DNA from 2 places in the Halopseudomonas litoralis genome. Region 1 is predicted to be linked to the other one. Evidence: predicted binding sites of a transcription regulator. Region 1 holds the regulator's gene; the other holds the start of a gene.
The links. The regulator FliA, encoded in region 1, starts transcription of late flagellar genes. The targets are predictions, from matches to a motif close to CTAAAGTTTNNNNNNNNNNNGCCGNTAA.
Positions count from the first base shown of each region.

Region 2: the regulator FliA is predicted to act here: its motif matches at 2,544-2,571, upstream of BLU11_RS12940 (methyl-accepting chemotaxis protein).

Region 1 is NZ_LT629748.1:875,536-879,957, forward strand. Features, by position in the region: gene flhA (flagellar biosynthesis protein FlhA) at 1-32, shown strand, start outside; gene flhF (flagellar biosynthesis protein FlhF) at 57-1,400, shown strand; gene fleN (flagellar synthesis regulator FleN) at 1,426-2,250, shown strand; gene BLU11_RS04340 (RNA polymerase sigma factor FliA) at 2,247-2,987, shown strand; gene BLU11_RS04345 (chemotaxis response regulator CheY) at 3,101-3,478, shown strand; gene BLU11_RS04350 (protein phosphatase CheZ) at 3,495-4,298, shown strand; gene BLU11_RS04355 (chemotaxis protein CheA) at 4,310-4,422, shown strand, end outside.
Region 2 is NZ_LT629748.1:2,685,030-2,689,451, reverse strand. Features, by position in the region: gene BLU11_RS12945 (acyltransferase family protein) at 1-586, shown strand, start outside; gene BLU11_RS12940 (methyl-accepting chemotaxis protein) at 593-2,476, opposite strand; gene BLU11_RS12935 (acetyl-CoA C-acyltransferase) at 2,613-3,791, opposite strand; gene BLU11_RS12930 (fatty acid--CoA ligase) at 4,002-4,422, shown strand, end outside.

The sequences.
Region 1 (4,422 bases):
TCACCATCGTTGCCACCGTCGGACAGAATTGATTTACACAGGGGTGAGGTCAGGCCATGAGAGTCAAACGTTTTTTTGCAGCAGACATGCGCTCGGCAATGAAACTGGTGCGCGACGAGATGGGCGCGGAAGCGTCCATCATCGCCAACCGGCGAGTAGCCGGTGGGGTCGAGCTGACCGCAGCGCTGGATTATGAAGCGCCGCGCCTGACGCCACCCACGCCCGGCTTGGATCTGGAGCTGAAGAAGACCCAGGAACGCATCATCAGTGCCCGGGCCAATCTCCAGGACGGCGAACGCCCGTCCGAGGGCCCCAGCGTGAACCGTCAATTGTTCGGTGACAGCATGCGCCAGGCAGCAGAGCAGGGCTCGCCGGTGGCGCGTGATCTACTGGAACGGCTGCACAGTGAACGCGCAGCGCCCACAGCACCCGCAGAAACAGCAGCCAGGTCTGCCCCTCCGGCCACTGATGATTTCGACGCTATGCGTTCGGAAATCGCCGGGCTGCGCGACATGCTCGAATCCCAGCTGGGTGGCCTGGCCTGGGGTCAGGTCAATCAGCATCAGCCGCGACAGGCCAGCCTGTGGCGCCGGTTGGTGCACCTGGGGCTGCCCCCGGAGTTATGCAAGGAATTGTTGGCCAAGGTGGTCGATGTGACCGACGTGCGCCAGGCCTGGCGCCTGTTGCTGGCACATCTGGCCCAGGGTGTTCCGGCCATGCGTGAAGAGCTGATCGATCAGGGTGGCGTGATTGCGCTGGTCGGACCGACCGGTGCCGGCAAGACCACCACGCTGGGCAAGCTGGCGGCGCGCTATGTCCTCAAACACGGCAGCCAGAGCGTGGCGCTGGTGACCATGGATACCTATCGCATCGGCGCCCATGAGCAGTTGCGCACCCTGGGCCGCATACTCAACGTACCGGTACGAGTGGTGGATGAACAGAACAGTCTGAATGATGTGCTGGAGGAGTTCGGCAACAAGCGTCTGGTGTTGGTGGACACGGCCGGGCTGCAGGCGCAGGATCCGCAATTGCGCGGGCAGCTCAGCGAGTTGGCAACACAAGGCTCGCGTATCAGCACCTTGTTGGTATTGGCGGCCACCAGCCAATATCGTGTGCTCAAGGCGGCATGGCACAATTACCGCTGCTGCAACCCGGTGGGTTGCATTCTGACCAAGGTGGACGAGGCAGCTACGCTGGGCGAAGCACTGGGGCTGGCTATGGAGCAACGTCTCCCGGTAGCCTATGTAGCTGATGGCCAGCGTATACCCGATGACCTGTCCCGCGGTGTCGGGCACCAACTGGTCAGCCGCGCCGTAGGTCTGGCAGGTAATGAGATGGCAGCTGACCAGACCATGGCCGACGTTTTTGCCGGTATACTCCATAGCCAGCGCGCAAGTTAACGATTTGATAAAGGCGACAGCATAGATGGGCAATCATCCGGTTCAGGTAATCGCAGTTACCGGCGGCAAGGGCGGAGTGGGCAAGACCAATGTGTCTGTCAATCTGGCCCTGGCGCTGGCCGATCTCGGGCGTCGCGTGGTGTTGATGGATGCGGACCTGGGGCTGGCCAATGTCGATGTGCAGCTGGGATTGCGACCCAAGGCGACCTTGGCCGATGTGCTGGCGGGCAACTGCGACCTGCGCGAAGTGTTGATCAACGGGCCGGGCGGCATCCGCATCGTGCCCGCCGCCTCGGGTGCCGCAGAAATGGTCAATCTGGGGCCGCGTGAGCATGCCGGGCTGATCCAGGCGTTCAGTGACATAGGCGATGAAATGGACGTGCTGATCGTCGATACCGCTGCCGGTATTGGTGATTCGGTAGTCAGTTTCGTGCGCGCAGCTCAGGAGGTGATCGTGGTGGTGTGTGATGAACCCACCTCCATCACCGATGCCTATGCCTTGATCAAGCTGCTCAACCGCGACCATGGCGTCACCCGTTTCAGGGTGTTGGCGAACATGGTTCACACCCCGCAGGAAGGCCATAACGTTTTCAACAAGCTGCTGCAGGTGACTGATCGCTTCCTGGAAGTGGCTCTGCAGTATGTTGGCGCCGTGCCCTACGATGAGTCCATCCGCAAGGCCGCGCAGAAGCAACGCGGGGTCTACGATGCCTTTCCGCGGAGCAAGGCCTCGCTGGCCATCCGCGGCATCGCCCGCAAGGTCGATGCCTGGCCACTGCCTTCCAGCCCGCGTGGGCATCTGGAATTTTTTGTGGAGCGCCTGGTGCAGCGGACCGGAATACCGTCATGAGCAGGGGGGCAGGAGGCGGTGTCAATATGTACGCGCGCACCATGGGCGCTGCCACCGAGCAGGACCGTCTGGTGCAGCAGTACGCACCGCTGGTCAAGCGTATTGCTTTCCATATGCTCGCCCGCCTGCCCGCCAGTGTGCAGGTGGATGACCTGATTCAGGCCGGAATGCTCGGTCTGCTGGAAGCCTCCCGCAAGTTCGATCACGGCAAGGGTGCCAGTTTCGAGACCTATGCCGGCATCCGCATTCGCGGCGCCATGCTGGATGATGTGCGCAAGGGCGATTGGGCCCCCCGCTCGGTCCATCGCAATACCCGTCTGGTCAGTAGTGCGATCCGCGCCGTTGAGACGAAAGTTGGACGTGACGCTAAAGATCACGAGGTTGCGGCCGAATTGGATATGAGCCTCGAAGATTATTACGCGATTCTCAACGACACGGCCGGCAGCAAGCTGTTCAGTTTTGAAGATCTGCTCGAAGCCGGCGCGCCGACCGAGGTTGGCGCCGACCATGAGCCCTTCGATGGAGTGGAGGACGAACGCTTTCGCAAGGCATTGGCCGAGGCGATAGACAAGCTGCCCGAACGCGAGCGGCTGGTGCTGTCGTTGTATTACGACGAGGAGTTGAACCTCAAGGAGATCGGCGCGGTGCTCGGCGTGAGCGAGTCCAGGGTCAGTCAGTTGCACAGTCAGTGCGCAGCGCGTCTGCGCGGGCGTATGGCCGACTGGCGCGACGGCTGAATCAGCGCTCACAGCATCTGGCTGGTCAGTGACAACAGTTTCGCGAAGTGTATGGGGCACAGACCCTCGCTGCACTTCTTCTGGTTTGTATGGAGGTCGACTTGGACAAGAACATGAAAATTCTCATCGTCGATGATTTTTCGACGATGCGACGCATTATCAAGAATCTGTTGCGTGATCTCGGTTTCACCAATACCGCTGAAGCAGACGATGGCACCACCGCGTTGCCGATGCTGCAAAGCGGTAATTTCGATTTTCTGGTGACCGACTGGAATATGCCCGGTATGAGCGGCATCGATCTGCTGCGTGCGGTGCGTGCGGACGAGCGCCTGAAGCACCTGCCGGTGTTGATGGTGACGGCTGAAGCCAAGCGCGACCAGATCATCGAAGCGGCTCAGGCTGGAGTCAACGGCTATGTAGTCAAGCCATTCACGGCGCAGGCACTCAAGGAAAAAATCGAAAAGGTTTTTGAGCGGGTCGAGGCCAGATGAATTCCGGGGGCAAGTTATGGCACTGAGCAGTAATCCCGGCCAGACGATCGCCGATGAGTTCGAGCATTCCCTTAAAAGCAATGCCCGGAAACTGGTGGATCACCTCGAAGAGGGTGATTACCGAGAGGCAGTACTGGTCATACACGAGATCAACCAGGCGCGCGATCGCGGCCTGTATTACGAGGTCGGCAAGCTTACTCGCGCACTGCACAACTCGATTGTCAATTTCCAGATCGACACTGTGCGTACGCTCGATAGCGAAGCTGAAGCCGCGGAAGCATCGAAGATTTCCGACGCCTCTGATCGTCTCGACTACGTGGTCAGGCTGACGGACAAGGCTGCCAATCGGACCATGGATCTGGTCGAGAGCAGTGCGCCCGTGATATCGGCGCTCGGCAGGGAAGCGACGACTCTGCGGGCTGAATGGGCACGATTGCAGCGGCGGGAAATGAGCGCGGCGGAATTCCGCGAGCTGTCACGCAACATTCTGGCGTTTCTCGAGCGCAGCGAACAGCACAGCGGTGAAGTGTCGGCGAATCTGAACGATATTCTCATGGCTCAGGACTACCAGGATCTCACGGGGCAGGTGATCAAGCGTGTCATCACGCTGGTGCATGATGTCGAGGAAAGCCTGTTGAATCTGGTGCGCATGGCGGGTCACGTCGATCGGATCGCCGGTATTCAGCACAACCTGGCTGGACTGGATGAAAGAAGATCATCGCACCAGGGTGAAGGTCCGCAGATTCATGCCGATAAAAGGGATGACGTGGTATCGGGACAGGATGAGGTCGACGACCTGCTGTCCAGCCTTGGGTTCTGAGGGAGTATTAAATGAGCTTTGATGCAGATGAAGAGATTCTCCAGGACTTTCTGGTAGAAGCTGGGGAAATTCTCGAGTTGTTGTCGGAACAGCTGGTCGAGCTGGAAAACCGCCCCGGCGATAC
Region 2 (4,422 bases), 1.8 Mb from region 1:
CATACCGGTATTGGTTGTTGCTGCGCTGCTTTATCTGAACCCCTCAGCGCTGCCGAGCGGGTTGCTATCCGGCTATATCGCGGACAACTTCGTGTTCTTTGCGCTGGATATCGTATTTTCCACCCATACCGGAATGAGCAAGCCGGCGCCGGGGTGGCTGGCGCTGGCGATGGCAGGCCTGTTCGTTGCCGGACAGTATGTCTTTCATGGCTTGCTGGGGCTCAGCTACACAGAGAGAGGGCCGGCATCGCTGGCGCTTGCCCTGGTGTCGATAGCAGCGGTAGCGGCTGTCTGCTCCTGTGCCGCGCAACGCCATATCCGCTCCATCGCCTATATTGGTGCGGCCTCCATGGCGATTTACCTGATGCACATTCTGGCGGGAAGTGGCGTGCGGGTGGGGCTCAAATTTGCGGGTGTGGAGTCCTTCGTTCTGCACAGTCTCCTGGGTGTGACCATGGGCATAGCGGCTCCGTTGGCCGCGTTTGCCATGATCAACCGACTGAAGGTGCCTTACGTTTTCTCCGCGCCGATCAGCGGGTGGCTGGCTCAATCCCTGGACCGGACCGTGCGGCGGGCTGTACGCTGAGCACGCTCATATCTTGAAGCTGTCGACCAGTTGTTTGAGCCGACCAGCCTGATGGGAGAGTGCGTCGCAATCGCCGAGAGTTTCCTGAAGGTTGGCAACGCCCTGCTGGTTCAGCAGATTGATCTGACTGATATCCATGTTCAGGGCTTCGACCACGGTGGTCTGTTCCTCGGTCGCCGCCGCCACCGATTGATTCATGGCATCGATCTCGCCTATGCGTTGCATAACGGTATTCAACCGTTCACCGGCCTGATTGGCGACTTTCACGCTTTCCGTGCTGGAGGCCTGGCTGGCCTGCATGGTGTCGACCGCGTCATGTGAGCCTTGCTGCAGCGTGGTGATCATCCGATGGATCTCCTCGGCCGACTCCTGTGTGCGGTGCGCCAGATTGCGCACCTCATCAGCCACCACAGCAAAGCCCCGGCCCGCATCACCGGCCCGAGCGGCTTCAATGGCAGCGTTGAGCGCCAGCAGGTTGGTCTGCGCGGAAATACCCTTGATGACGTCAAGAATGTGCCCGATATCCTCGGTGCTGGTATTCAGTGCTTCGATCTGCTCACGTGAGGTATTGATGGTGGCGGACAGCGCGCTCATGGCCTGGATGGTTCTTTCCATTACCTGCTTGCCGTCATCGGCGTGCTCACTGGCGGTACTCGCCTGACTCGAGGCATCGGCGGCATTGCGTGCAATTTCCTGCGCGGCGGCGCCCAGCTCGTTGATCGCTGCGGCGACGCTTTCGGTACGGGCACTCTGTTCATCAGAACCGGCGATCGAGGCGTTGGAGGAGGTCATCACACGCAATGCCAGATCATGTACCTGGCGCGTGGCGGAGGCAACTTCACTGATGGAGGCATGGATGCGCTCGACAAACTGATTGAACGACGCACTGAGCTCACCGAACTCGTCACGGCTCTCGACTGCCAGGCGGCGGGTCAGGTCGCCTTCGCCATCGGCGATGTCGGCCATTGCCCGGGCCATGTTCTGCAGCGGGCGCATCAACACCTTGATCAGCAGGCTCAGCAGGCCGGCGATGGCCAGCACCGCGACCAGCATGGCGATGATCGCCGAGGTGCGAAACTGGCTCAGCGGGGCGTAGGCCTTGTCCCGATCGATCGACAGGCCGATGTACCAGTCCACAGACGGCAGGCCGGCAATCGGGGTGAAGGACAGCAGGCGCTGGCGACCATCCAACTGCACGGGCTGTAGACCTGACTCGAGACGAGGAGCATCGCCGGTATAGATTTCACCGAGATTCTTCATTAGTTGATCTTGCTGCGGCGTGACCAGTACCTGACCGTTGCCGCTGACCAGAAAGGCGTGACCCAGGCCGCCGAAATCGACTGAGTTGATAATGCCGACCAGGGTGTCCAGACTGAGATCACCGCCGACTACGCCGACTAATTGGTCATAACGCTTGACCGGCGTGGCCATGGTCAGTACCAGGCCACTGGTGACCTGGTCGAGGTAAGGTTTGGTCAGGATGCTGCCGTTGGCCTTCACCGCATCGGTATACCACGGTCGGGTACGGGCATCGAAGTCATCAGGCAGCTCCACGGGCGGGTGCTGGATGAGGCTGCCATCGGTGCTGCCGAGGTAAGTGAGTAGAAACTGCGAGTTGAAGGTCGGCTGGCCAACCAGTTCAGCTCGGGCGGCCTCTAGCGGGTGATTGGCAATGTTCTCGGCCAGGTTTTTCATTAACAACAGGCGGCCGTTGAGCCAATTCTCCACGCTGCTGGCGGTCAACTTCCCGGCTTGATTGATGGAGAATTCCAGATTGTTATCAATGCTGTTACGTTGCAGATAATCGTTGTACAGCGCGAACAGTGAGAAAGCCAGAATGACGATGCCGCAACCGGCAAGAAGAATTTTATGACTGAATTTGAGATTCATGACCGCGTGTACCTTGGAGAAAACCGGTAGCCGGATGCTTGGGCATCAAGCTGATTGCTTCAAGGTGATATCGGCAGCGAGACAGAAAGCTGAGGGCCGGAGGGATCTCCGGCCACTCTGTACTGGAAGGCGGTACTTACACCAGTTCGATCGCGACCGCAGTTGCTTCGCCACCGCCAATGCACAACGAGGCCACGCCACGCTTGCCGCCGGTTTTCTGCAAGGCATTGATCAGGGTGACGATCAGACGTGAGCCGGTGGAGCCGACCGGATGACCCTGGGCACAGGCGCCGCCGAAGATATTGACCTTGCTGTGGTCCAGCCCGTGTTCACGCATGGCCAGCATGGTGACCATGGCGAAGGCTTCGTTGATCTCGTATAGATCAACGTCATCCTTGCTCCAACCGGTCTTGTTGAACAGGTTGGTCATGGCGCCTACCGGCGCGATGGTGAACTCGCTCGGGTCCTGGCTCTGGGTGGCATGGCCGACGATACGGGCCAGCGGCTTGAGGCCACGCTTGTTGGCTTCGGATTCGGTCATCAATACCAGAGCGCTGGCGCCGTCGGAAATCGAGCTGGCGTTGGCGGCGGTGATGCTGCCGTCCTTGGCGAAGGCCGGACGCAGGCCGGGGATCTTCTCGATATTGGCGTTGTGCGGTTGCTCGTCATCCTTTACCACTACTTCGCCCTTGCGGGAAGCAATGGTCACCGGCACGATCTCGCTGTCCAGTGAGCCATCGTCGATGGCTTTCTTGGCGCGGGTCAGGGACTCGATGGCATAAGCGTCCATCTGTTCGCGGGTCAGGCCATATTGGCTAGCGGTGTCCTGAGCGAAGGAGCCCATCAGGCGACCGGTACGCGCATCTTCCAGGCCATCGAAGAACATGTGGTCCTTGATTTCACCATGGCCCATGCGCAGGCCGCTACGCGCCTTTTCGATGATGTAAGGCGCATTGGACATGCTTTCCATACCGCCAGCCAGCATGATCTGGTTGGAGCCGGCCTTGAGCGCATCGTGGGCCTGCATCACGGCTTTCATGCCGGAGCCGCAGAGTTTGTTGATGGTGGTGCAACCGGTGGAGGCGGGCAGTCCGGCGTTCAAGGTGGCCTGGCGCGCAGGGCCTTGCTTGAGCCCGGCGGGCAACACGCAACCCATGATCACTTCCTCGACGTCCGCCGGGGCGATGCCAGCCCGGGCAACTGCCTCGCGAATCACCAAAGCACCAAGGTCTACTGCCGAAACGCTCGACAAGCTGCCTTGAAAACCACCCATGGGCGTGCGGACGCCGCTGACAATAACGATGTTTTCGGACATGCCTACTCCTGAAAATATGACTGATTGTTTATTTGTGGTCATCAACCGACTTTATACGCGGTTATTATCCTTATTGTCGACTGCAAAGCTTTGTATGATCGGGATACATAACAGCCATAGTCGTTCTGTCAGGCTGTCGCTATATTGAACGCAGCAGCGGCCGCAGAGCCGTCATCTGATCCAGCAAACCAACAACAAGAAGGTCGCATAATGTTGAACACCAGAATCCTACCGCCCACCGAGCAGGCTCATTCCACGCCGCTGCTGATCAAGAATCTGTTGTTGTCGGGTGTCCGCTATGAAGCCTCGCAGGAAATCGTCTACCGCGACATCAGCCGTTACGACTATGCGACCTTCAACCAACGCATCTGCCGGCTGGCCAATATGCTCACCAATGCTGGCGTAAAGGCCGGAGACACTGTGGCAGTGCTTGACTGGGACAGCCACCGCTATCTGGAATGCATGTTTGCCGTTCCCATGATTGGTGCGGTGTTGCATACGGTCAACGTGCGGCTGTCGCCGGAACAGATCGTCTACACCATGAACCATGCCGACGACATCATGGTGTTGGTCAACAGTGAATTTCTACCGCTGTATCAGGCTATCGAACCGCAACTGACCACAGTTACCA